DNA from 2 places in the Mesobacillus stamsii genome. Region 1 is predicted to be linked to the other one. Evidence: predicted binding sites of a transcription regulator. Region 1 holds the regulator's gene; the other holds the start of a gene.
What was found. Region 1 encodes Rex, which represses fermentation and respiration genes when NADH is low (regulators of the CRP and FNR family bind a similar motif). Its sites were predicted from a motif close to TTGTGAAATATTTCACAA; they were not measured.
Positions count from the first base shown of each region.

Region 1 (5,741 bases):
CAAAGCAATTCTTCGTATTCGGCGGCCTCTGTCTCGAGCTTGTCAATCAGCGCTTCGACTTCTTCCATACGCCGCTTGCGCTGACGTTCCAGCTTCTTTGCCTCTTTATCCTGTTCGTAGGAGGTTTTGTCCTGTTTGACTGATTCGGTAACCTTGCCAGCCGCTATTGCAGCCTGTCTGGCAAGTGCCTTCAGTTCTTCCTGATCTAATTTCTTTTCGACGTAGTAATCATAATCACCTAAATATTCTGTTGCCCCACTGCGGTTCAGCTCCAGAACCTTTGTGGCGATCCTGTTTATAAAATAACGGTCATGGGAAACAAACAGGATGGTGCCCGGATAATCAATCAAAGCATTCTCTAGAACTTCCTTGCTGTCCAGATCGAGATGGTTTGTTGGTTCATCTAGAATGAGAAAATTGGAATTTTGCAGCATCAGCTTGGCAAGTGCCAACCGTGCTTTTTCACCGCCGCTCAGGGTAGAAACGATTTTTAACACATCATCGCCTGAAAACAGGAAGTTGCCCAATACGGTGCGGATTTCCTTTTCGGATTTCAGCGGGTGCTCGTCCCATAGCTCGTTTAAAACCCGTTTATTCGAACTCAACTCTGCCTGTTCCTGGTCATAATAGCCGATCGAGACATGGGAGCCATATTGGATGCTGCCAGCGATCGATGGCAGGTTTTCAACAATGGTTTTCAGCAATGTCGACTTTCCAACACCATTAGGTCCGACCAGTGCCGTACTATCACCGCGAGAAAGATGGAAGGTAATATCCTTTGACACGGGCTGGTTGTGATAGCCAACTGAAAGGGCGTCCACTCTCAAGACATCATTTCCGCTCTGGCGCTCGATCTGGAAGCTGAAGGAAGCGGATTTTTCGTCAGCTAACGGCCTGTCCACTCGGTCTATCTTCTCTAACTGCTTCCGGCGACTTTGGGCGCGTTTTGTTGTCGAGGCCCTGGCAAGGTTCCGCTGGATAAAGTCCTGAAGCTTGGAGATTTCATCCTGCTGTTTTTCATAAAGCTTCAGGTCGCGTTCGTAATTTGCGGCTTTCTGATGCAAATACGAACTGTAATTTCCTGGGAATTTCGTCAGCTGATGGCGGGAGATTTCGTATACCTGGTTCACTACCTTATCGAGAAAATAACGATCATGAGAAACAATCAAAATGGCCCCATCATAGCCTTGAAGATACTGTTCAAGCCAAGAAAGTGTATCTATGTCAAGATGGTTTGTCGGCTCATCAAGGATCAAGATGTCAGGATGCGTTAATAACAGCTTAGCGAGTGCAAGCCTTGTTTTCTGTCCACCGCTTAAAGTGGAGATTTTTGTGGAATAATCAAAAGACTGAAAGTTCAGGCCGTGAAGGACCGAACGAATATCTGCTTCGTATTGATAACCGCCTTGCTCCTTGAACTGAACTTGACAAAGGTCATAATCTTTCAAAATTCTAGCATACTCTGCTTCATTGGAAAGGATTCCAGGATCAGACATGGTCTCCTCAAGCCGCCGCAGCTCTTTTTCCATGCTGCGCAATTCGTCAAAAACAGCGAGCATCTCTTCCCAGATGCTTTTCTCGGATTCCAGTCCGGTATTCTGGGCAAGATAGCCGATCGATGTGCCTTTCGGGCGGATGATGTCTCCACCGTCATGTGATTCATAGCCAGCAATGATTTTCAGCAGGGTTGATTTTCCAGCACCATTCCTGCCGACCAGGGCAACTCGATCATTAGTCTGTATTTCAAACTTAATATTCGCTAAAATAAGATCAGCCGCAAAATATTTTGAGAGCTGATTAACTTGTAATAAAATCATTTTTTTTTTCACCTCTAATGCCTTATGGATAGTGTAACCCAAACTAAAGGGCTCGGCAATATTTGCTTGTGAGGGGAGACATTCAGCCTTAACATGTAAGGATAGAAACAAAGTTCACACACAAGTTTGTGAAAATAGTGTATTATTTGGTTGAAAGGAGCTTGAGCATGGCAGAATTTACGCATTTTAATGATGAGGGAAGAGCGAAGATGGTCGATGTCAGTGAAAAACCAGAGACCGTCCGTACGGCAGTTGCCCATTCAAGCATTACCGTTAATGAAGATATATATGGCAGAATTACCGAAAATAAAATAAAAAAAGGCGACGTACTAGCGGTCGCTCAGGTTGCTGGCATCATGGCAGCCAAGAAGACTTCCGAGATTATTCCTATGTGCCATCCGATTCCCTTAACAGGCATAGACATTTCATTTGCTTGGGAGCAAAATGGGAGTGACTATACTCTCGCAATTGCTGCAGCAGTTAAAACGAAAGGAAACACAGGTGTAGAAATGGAAGCGTTAACAGCAGCATCTGCATGCGCGCTGACTGTTTATGATATGTGCAAGGCCGTAGACAAAGGCATGGTGATTGGCAAGACATATCTTTTAGAAAAAACCGGCGGGAAAAATGGTGATTTTAAGCGAGATGAGAAGATAAAATAGAAATACAAACAGGGTGGAGGATTTGAGAATGACCAACGATGGAATGAAGATTCCGCAAGCAACGGCAAAACGTTTGCCTCTCTATTACCGATTTTTATTGAACTTGCATTCTTCAGGCAAGCAAAGGGTTTCGTCTGCGGAACTGAGTGAGGCTGTCAAAGTAGATTCAGCGACGATCAGAAGGGACTTTTCCTATTTTGGGGCTTTGGGCAAAAAGGGTTACGGTTATAATGTAAACTATCTGCTGACTTTTTTTCGAAAGACGCTGGACCAGGATGAACTTACAAAGGTCGGTCTAATCGGTGTCGGAAATTTGGGCACCGCTTTTTTGAACTATAATTTTTCCAAAAACAATAATACGAAAATTAAAATTGCCTTTGACGTTGATCCGAATAAGGTGGGAACACAGATTGGCGATGTACCAGTCTATCACATGGATGATCTTGACAAGGTTCTTATAGAGGAAGGCATTCAGGTTGCAATTCTGACGGTGCCCTCCACCGTGGCACAGTCGATTACGGACAGATTGGTGCAGGCAAATGTAAAGGGAATTCTTAACTTTACACCGGCAAGGCTGAATGTACCGACTTCCATCAGAATCCATCATATTGATCTCGCAGTAGAATTGCAATCGTTGATTTATTTCTTGAAGCATTATCCAACCGACGCGGAAATAACGGAAGTGGAAGAATAAAAATAGCTCCTTCAGATGAAGGAGCTATTTTTTATTCTGGTTATTCTTCAGTTTGAAATGGAACAGGACCATTCTGATGCCGGACCCAAAGTCGAATGTTGCAAGGGCTACGAGCAAATAGCTGAAAAACCCCCAGCCTGTTTCGTTGACATTCTGGATCGCGAAATAGGTAAATAAGCTGCCTAACAAGATATAGACAACGCCTGAAAATATAGGCGATTGCTTCATGACTTAAAATCCCCCAATAAAGCTTTGAATTTTTTCTGCTTCTTTTATCATTCTCTCAATGTCTTCTCGAAATACCGATTGAAGCATAACAACCATTGTATTCATTGTAACATGGGCAATGATCGGCACAATGATCCGTTTTGTTTTCACATATAGAAAGGCAAAAGTGAATCCCATAGCTGAGTATAGGATCACATGTTCAGGCTCCATATGGGCCAACGCAAAAATAACGGAACTGATCAAGGCGGCAAAGAAAAAGTTCATTTTCTGGTGCAGTCTCCCAAAAATAATCTTTCGGAAGACGATTTCCTCTAGAATTGGACCAATAATCGAGCTGACAAGGATGACAACCGGGAATTGTGTAATCAGTTTGATGATTTGCTGAGTATTCTCTGAGCCCATTTCAATTCCCAGCATGCTTTCTATAGTACCTGCAATCGACTGGGCAAACAAGGCAAGAAATACCCCGCCGAATGCCCAGGCAGCCGAGCTTGCCGGTGAAGAAGCGTCGCGAAAATCAGTGTCCTTCGTTCTTTCCTTCCTTAAAATTAGAAGGATGATCAAGAGTGTCAGTGAAAAGCTGATCACTAGCCAGTATGGAATCGCGAGGGTTTGCATTTCCTCCAGACTTTTTCCCATGGCAGTTCCGATAAAGACAACAAACGGTACACCGACCAAGCTGGAAATCTGCATGACGATATAGGCAATAATGACGAACCAGTATTCCTTTTTCAAAATGAAAACTCCTTCTAGTAGGATCGGTTTATTTGAAGATGTGCAGCTATTATAGAAATGCTATCTATCCATTTTACTAGTAAGTGTTGGGAAAGTTCAAATATCAGGTTGTCTTCTAACTATTTTTAGCAAAATTCCAGGGAACAGGCGGTCATATAAGCGATCCCACATAAGAATAAGAAAGACGGTTTAGAAGCTGTTTAGAAAATTTTATAAAAAAATTATCCTTCCTGCTTGCAAAAAAAATCGAGATTCATTATTATATAAATTGTGTTAGCACTCTATAAAGGTGAGTGCTAATAAACAAGAATCTACATATAATTTGAGGAGGTTGTTTCACTTGATCAAGCCATTAGGAGATCGTATTATTATCGAGCTTGTTGAGTCTGAAGAAAAAACTGCAAGCGGTATCGTTTTACCCGACACAGCGAAAGAAAAACCTCAAGAAGGAAAAGTCGTAGCTGTTGGTACTGGCCGTGTACTTGAAAACGGAGAGCGCGTTGCTCTTGAAGTTGAAGTCGGAAACCGCATCATCTTCTCAAAATACGCAGGCACAGAAGTGAAGTATCAGGGAACTGAATACCTGATCCTACGTGAAAACGACATTTTAGCAGTAGTAGAATAGAATAGCGGAAGCGCCAACGTCTCGAGGGACTAGGCGCTAAAGCTAGACACAAACAAAAGTGTAGAGATTCATATAACAAATAAAAATCCTAAGGAGGTTTTTCTACCATGGCAAAAGAAATTAAATTCAGTGAAGAAGCTCGCCGCGCGATGCTTCGCGGCGTAGATTCTCTTGCAAATGCAGTAAAAGTAACTCTTGGACCAAAAGGACGTAACGTGGTACTTGAGAAGAAATTTGGTTCACCATTAATCACGAACGATGGTGTTACAATCGCAAAAGAAATCGAACTTGAAGATGCATTCGAAAACATGGGTGCTAAGCTGGTAGCTGAAGTAGCAAGCAAGACAAATGATGTTGCTGGTGACGGTACAACTACTGCAACCGTTCTTGCTCAGGCGATGATCCGCGAAGGTCTTAAGAACGTAACTGCCGGAGCGAACCCAATGGGTATCCGTAAAGGGATGGAAAAAGCTGTTATTAAAGCAGTTGAAGAGTTAAAGGCTATTTCTAAGCCAATCGAAGGGAAGGCTTCTATCGCTCAAGTTGCCGCAATCTCTGCTGATGACGTAGAAGTGGGCCAATTGATCGCTGAAGCAATGGAGCGTGTTGGCAACGATGGCGTAATCACAATCGAGGAATCTAAAGGCTTCACAACAGAATTGGATGTTGTGGAAGGTATGCAGTTCGACCGCGGATATGCATCACCTTATATGGTAACTGATTCTGACAAAATGGAAGCAGTTCTTGAAAACCCATATATCCTGATTACTGACAAGAAAATTGGCAGCATCCAGGAAATTCTTCCTGTTCTTGAGCAGGTTGTCCAACAAGGTAAGCCATTATTGCTTATTGCGGAAGATGTTGAAGGAGAAGCACTTGCAACATTGGTAGTCAACAAGCTTCGCGGAACATTCAACGCAGTTGCAGTAAAAGCTCCTGGCTTCGGCGACCGCCGCAAAGCAATGCTAGAAGATATCGCT
Region 1 is NZ_JAUSUN010000025.1:3,474-9,214, forward strand. Features, by position in the region: gene J2S25_RS15990 (ABC-F family ATP-binding cassette domain-containing protein) at 1-1,817, opposite strand, end outside; gene moaC (cyclic pyranopterin monophosphate synthase MoaC) at 1,985-2,479, shown strand; gene J2S25_RS16000 (redox-sensing transcriptional repressor Rex) at 2,508-3,173, shown strand; gene J2S25_RS16005 (YdiK family protein) at 3,198-3,401, opposite strand; gene J2S25_RS16010 (CPBP family intramembrane glutamic endopeptidase) at 3,405-4,136, opposite strand; gene groES (co-chaperone GroES) at 4,477-4,761, shown strand; gene groL (chaperonin GroEL) at 4,869-5,741, shown strand, end outside.

Region 2 (5,741 bases), on a different contig from region 1:
CATGACACCTGTCACTCCGCCAATCACAAAGTTTGGAACAAATGCAAGTGCCCAAAGCATGGAAGTCGTAAACTTGATCCGTCCTTTTCTCATTGTGAACAGCCAGTTGAACACCTTCACACCAGTTGGAATCGCAATTGCCATTGTTGTGATCGAGAAAAAGGAGTTCACAGCTGCATTATTGCCCATTGTGAAGAAATGGTGTACCCAAACAAGCATGCTTAGAACAGATATCAGCACAATGGAAACGACCATTGATTTGTAACCAAAAAGCGTTTTGCGGGCGAATGTAGAGATAATATCTGACAGCATCCCGAACGCTGGCAGGACGACAATATACACTTCTGGATGTCCCCATAACCAGAACAGGTTTGCCCATAGCATATCCATCCCGCCACCGGAAATGGTAAAAAAGTGTGCCCCAAATGTGCGGTCAAATGTCATCAACGCTAGCGCAACTGTAAAAATAGGAAAACTAGCAACAATAATGATCGATGTAATGAACGAAGTCCAGGTGAACATTGGCATCTTCATCAATGTCATGCCTTTGGTTCTCATTTTTAACACTGTAACTATGAAGTTAATACCGGTCATCAAAGTTCCAGCACCAGCTATTTGCAAAGCCACAGCATAAAAGTTATTCCCGATGCCTGGACTGAATTCTTTGCCGGCAAGAGGGAAGTAGGAAGTCCACCCAGCATCTGGGGAACCACCGATAATGAATGAAAGGTTAAACAGCGCAGCAGCGCTTGCAGTCAGCCAGAAACTAAGTGCGTTTAGCTGAGGAAAAGCAACGTCCCGAGCACCTATCTGTAATGGCACTGCAAAGTTCATGAGACCGATCAACAATGGCATCGCAACAAACAAGATCATGATGACACCGTGAGTCGTAAAAACTTCATTGTAATGCTGTGCATTCAAGAATTCATTTTCCGGAACTGCTGTCTGACTTTTCATCATCAATCCATCAACTCCGCCGCGGAAAAACATCACGACACCAAGCAAAATATACATAATACCTATTTTCTTGTGATCAACAGTTGTCAGCCATTCAGTCCAAAGGTAATTCCATTTTTTAAAATAAGTGATTCCGGCTATTGCTCCAACTAACGACAGAGCAATCCCGATCTGTGAAGCAAAAATCAGTGGATCGCCGGTTACGAAAAATTCATCCCATTTAATGCCCACTGTGCCCACCTCCGTTTGGATCCTCAGCTTCTGAGTCTTTCTGATTCATCGTTTCCGAGTTGTTACTGTCTGTATTTTTGTACTTGTAATTATTCTTGTCTTCAAAAATTTTACCTGGCCAGCCATGTCCTCTGTCATACAATTCAGGGTTGGTGTAATTCTTGGAGTGAGGATCGGAATGATCAACCCATTCAAGATGACTATTGGAGAATGTCTTGCGGCCGAAGTGTGATGGCTCCAGCATTTTCTCATACTCTTCAAGAGTCATTTTAGGTGCCGTTTCTTTTACGTCCTTAATCCACTGGTCAAAATCTTCCTGTGTCTGGGAGAGGACTTCGAATTCCATTCCTGCATAGCCTTGGCCATTGAAGTTTGTATTTCTGCCTACAAATGAGCCAGGGTTGTCAGCGACAAGGTAGAGCTGGGTCTCGGCATGGGCCATAGAGTATTTTTGGCCGCCAAGTGCAGGTACCCAGAAGCTTTGCATCGTACCTGCGGAAGTCAATTTAAAATCAATTGGACGATCTTCAGGAATATTCACATAGTTAACTGTCTCAATCCCTTGTTCTGGATAGCTAAAAATCCATTTCCAGTCAGCGGAAGTGACATTAATAACAAGCGGTTTTTTATCTTCGTAGCCTTTAGGTATTTCGTCTATTGCATAAATTGTTTTGACAGTTGGGATGGTTAAGGCAACGATAATCAAAATAGGAATCACTGTCCAAATAATTTCCAATGCTGTGCTTCCGTGCTCTTCCGGTGGCTCATAATCCAAATTGTCTTTTCGCTCGCGGTATTTCCAGACAATAAAGGCGAACAGTCCAAAAACAACCACTGTAACAAGTAGCAACAAAGCTATCGAAAAGTTGATTAGCTCAAGAATTTGCCTTGCGATTGGTCCCTCTGGGTTGAAAACTACCATATTGTTTTCACAGCCACTAAGCAGCAGCACAGTTATGATCGAGGTGAGGGAGACCAAAAAAAGTTTTGATTTCTTCATCACTGCAACTCCTTTCAAAATTAATCCTTGTACATTTTATCACAAACTTATGTTTATAAGTTCACAAATTTATCATACTTTCTCCAAAATAAACGGTAAGTTGTGGTAAAAAGTGTGATAAATATCACACATGTTTGTTTATAACTATTCTAACATGGCAATTGTTACAGTTTTGAGGATAATTGTGAACAAATTATGAAAACAAAAATTGGCATCTTCGTGAATTTCTAACAACAGATATTGACGTAAAAAGGGAAGCTAGGAGGGATGAATTTAATGGGAACGAGGAAATGAAAGCTAATTGTGTAGATTTTTTGATTAATCATTCACGAACATGTTGATATCAGAAATTGGTATGGTGAGGATAGGGTTGGATTAACCATTTAAAAAGCCTAGTTATGATACAATAAGAGGCGGATTAACAGAATTCGGCTCGCGTTTGAATGGAGGAATAAAGTAGTTATGTTAACAGACAACTTATCAGGGAAGATAGCCGTTATCACAGGTGCAAATAGTGGAATCGGCTTTGAGGCAGCAAAGTATTTTTCAGCAAAGGGAGCATTTGTCATTCTAGCTGTTCGAAATGAGAGTAAGGGCCAGATAGCTTTGGAATCCATTTTGAGGGAAAATCCAAATGCTAAAGTAAATATAATGAAGCTTGACCTTGCTGACCTTAAAAGTGTTCGCAACTTTGCAAAAAGTTTTATGGAGAAGTTCGAATTCTTGAATCTCTTGGTTAATAATGCCGGAGTCATGATTCCTCCTTATGGAAAGACAAAGGATGGTTTTGAACTTCAGTTTGGCAGCAATCACTTAGGTCATTTTGCTTTAACCGGACTATTACTGCCACTATTAAAAAACACACCGGGTTCACGTGTGGTTACTTTGAGCAGTATTGCCCATAGAGGAGCAAAGCTTGATTTTGACAATTTAGATGGGTCAAAAGGTTATAAGGCAATGAAGTTCTATGGTCAGAGTAAACTTGCAAATCTTTTGTTTGCCAAAGAATTGGATAATCGCTTCAAACAGCATGAGATAGAGAGCATAAGTGTTGCCTGCCATCCTGGATTATCAAATACGAATCTATTTCATTTCGGAAAAGGAGAAACACCTGCTTTTATAAAAGGACTGATGAAATTCATTACACAACCTGCTGAAAAGGGTTCTTTGCCAACAATTTATGCAGCTACGGAAGACAGCCTTAAAGGCGGGGAGTACATCGGACCGGACGGAAGAGGGAATCGAAAGGGGAATCCTGCGATTGAAGTACCGGCTTCAAATGTGTATAACATAGAAACGATGAATAGATTGTGGTCCATTTCTGAAGAAATGACAGATGTTTTTTATCATTTTTAGGCTTTTTATAATAGATGGTCTTGCTCAATCTGGCAGGACCATCTATTTATTTAATGCACCAAATCATCTCTTTTATCTATATAGAGTGTTCCATCAGGCTGGATTTCTGCAAAAAACACCTCATCCAATGAATTGGTACCAGATTGATGCAGCTGTTGCACGAGCCAGCTTTGATCTTTATTCATTTTAGCCAGATTTTGAAGATTGACCTGACCGTCAGCTATGAGTTCTGTCGAAAGCGGAACAAAATTACCTTGTGTAACGGCAATATTTAAATCTTTTTTCGTAACTATTTGTTTGTTCGGTTTTTTCATAACAGAAAGCTTTCCATCCGTTTCAAAGATAGCATAATCGACATCGCTTAATGAAAAGACATTTTTTCTAAATTATTTGCAATCAGGTAAAATATATTCTATGAGTTTGAAGTTGGAAATGTAAAACCGTGAGTGAGGGAGTGTGGAAGAAATCCGTAGCAGGAATGGGATCTGGAATAATAAAGAAGAAGGTTCCGAAAGGAACCTTCTTCTTTTCAGAAAACGATTATAGTTTTGTTACGTTAGCAGCTTGTGGTCCGCGAGCGCCTTGCTCCACGTCGAAAGATACTTTTTGTCCTTCGTCTAATGATTTGAAACCTTCGGATTGGATAGCAGAGAAGTGTACGAATACGTCGTCTCCACCTTCGCGCTCGATGAATCCAAAACCTTTTTCTGCGTTAAACCATTTTACTGTACCTTGTTCCATTACTTTTACCTCCTAGTGCCATTCGCACAAATGTTACTATCCTTGCCCAAAGTGATCATTAAGACGAAATAATTTCTATCCTTTACACCGAACAAAAATAATTCTACTCCATCATATCAAATAATGGTGTTAAAAGCAAACGAAAAAGAGAGATTTCATTCTATTTACCCATTTTAAAACGAAGGGATTTATTGAGTCCTCCTAACCACCATCTGGTCGCCAAATGTTAGTTTCACTATGTCTCCCTTGAGCGTTGTTGCTAGTTCCTGAGAGATTGCATCTTGTTCTTCTTTATTCTCCGCAAGCAAGGTTAGCTGCCGTCCGCCGATCACCCGGTCTTTAGAAAGGGTGACCAAGGCAATGATATCAAATCGGGGAATTCCGCCTATTTCCTGTCCCATATTTTTAATTCCTCCCAACAAAATTAGTGCTAAGAACATCTTTGTTCTTTTTTGTACTTTCAAGCAGTGGAGTTTTTTTGATTGCTTCGATTAAACGGTCGGCGTCTTTAAGTATGGGAACAAAGGTAATGATGACTTTTCCATTTTCAAAATCCTTTCTTGTATAGTGGTAGCGTTTAAGGCCAAGTGTCCGTGTAGCTTCAAACAAGGCAGCTTGCTGCTGACCAAAATGATCCAAAGTGATTCGGAATCTTTCCTCATTGGGACTGATCACAGCGGCAATTCCCTCTTTTTGAAATAAAGACGATGCATCATCCGATCCAAGCAGATTTGTTACATAGATACCATTAACATATAAATCATTGTTTTTAAGGGATATGATTCCTGATTCAACTTCCGCTATGTCTCCAATCGTTTTTCCTTTAGAGAATCGTTTCAGTACAAATAAAAGGATAAAACCGGTGATAATACCTGACACGATATTAATCGCCATGATCTTGCTGTTGATTAATTGCATTGTCAGTGCAGATCCGAATGAAACGATCAGTGCAAAATAATTGCGAGCCTCGAAAGTTTTGGCGATTCCATCGATATAGGCATTTCCCCTGCTTGTATATTCTGCATCTTCCAGATCTTTCAAGCTTTCTCTTTCGGCTTTTCTGACGTCTCGGAACTGCTGGATGGCCAATGTCAGGAAGGTAACGGCAATAAAGTTCTTTGTCATTAGAGCTGGAATTGCTACGGCTCCGAGAGCTGCTGCTACAAATCCAGTCACAAGGTTCGTAAGATAACCATTAGGGTAACTGGGATATTGCCGAAAATCCTCCTTAACAGTGAGGATGCGGGCGCAGGTCCCTGTACTAATGGCAACTATGATCATGATAATATGTTCGGTAGAAATGATGTCTGTTTTCATATAGTCACTCCGTTGTTTCCTCCATTTGATAGCTTCCATGCTTAAATCTTTGATACATATAAAATGGACAAAAGGAATAATAATGAATGATAGCTTATCCAAAAAGATCTAATACTTTAAAAAGATGGGATGCGCTTAT
Region 2 is NZ_JAUSUN010000006.1:110,671-116,411, reverse strand. Features, by position in the region: gene qoxB (cytochrome aa3 quinol oxidase subunit I) at 1-1,188, opposite strand, end outside; gene qoxA (cytochrome aa3 quinol oxidase subunit II) at 1,178-2,188, opposite strand; gene J2S25_RS07070 (oxidoreductase) at 2,651-3,544, shown strand; partial or broken gene J2S25_RS07065 (DUF421 domain-containing protein) at 3,595-3,912, opposite strand; gene J2S25_RS07060 (cold-shock protein) at 4,085-4,285, opposite strand; gene J2S25_RS07055 (capping complex subunit for YIEGIA) at 4,474-4,686, opposite strand; gene J2S25_RS07050 (YIEGIA domain-containing protein) at 4,691-5,602, opposite strand; gene J2S25_RS07045 (YitT family protein) at 5,689-5,741, shown strand, end outside.
Region 2: a site for Rex is predicted at 2,238-2,255, ahead of qoxA (cytochrome aa3 quinol oxidase subunit II). Genes of this name have one in related genera too.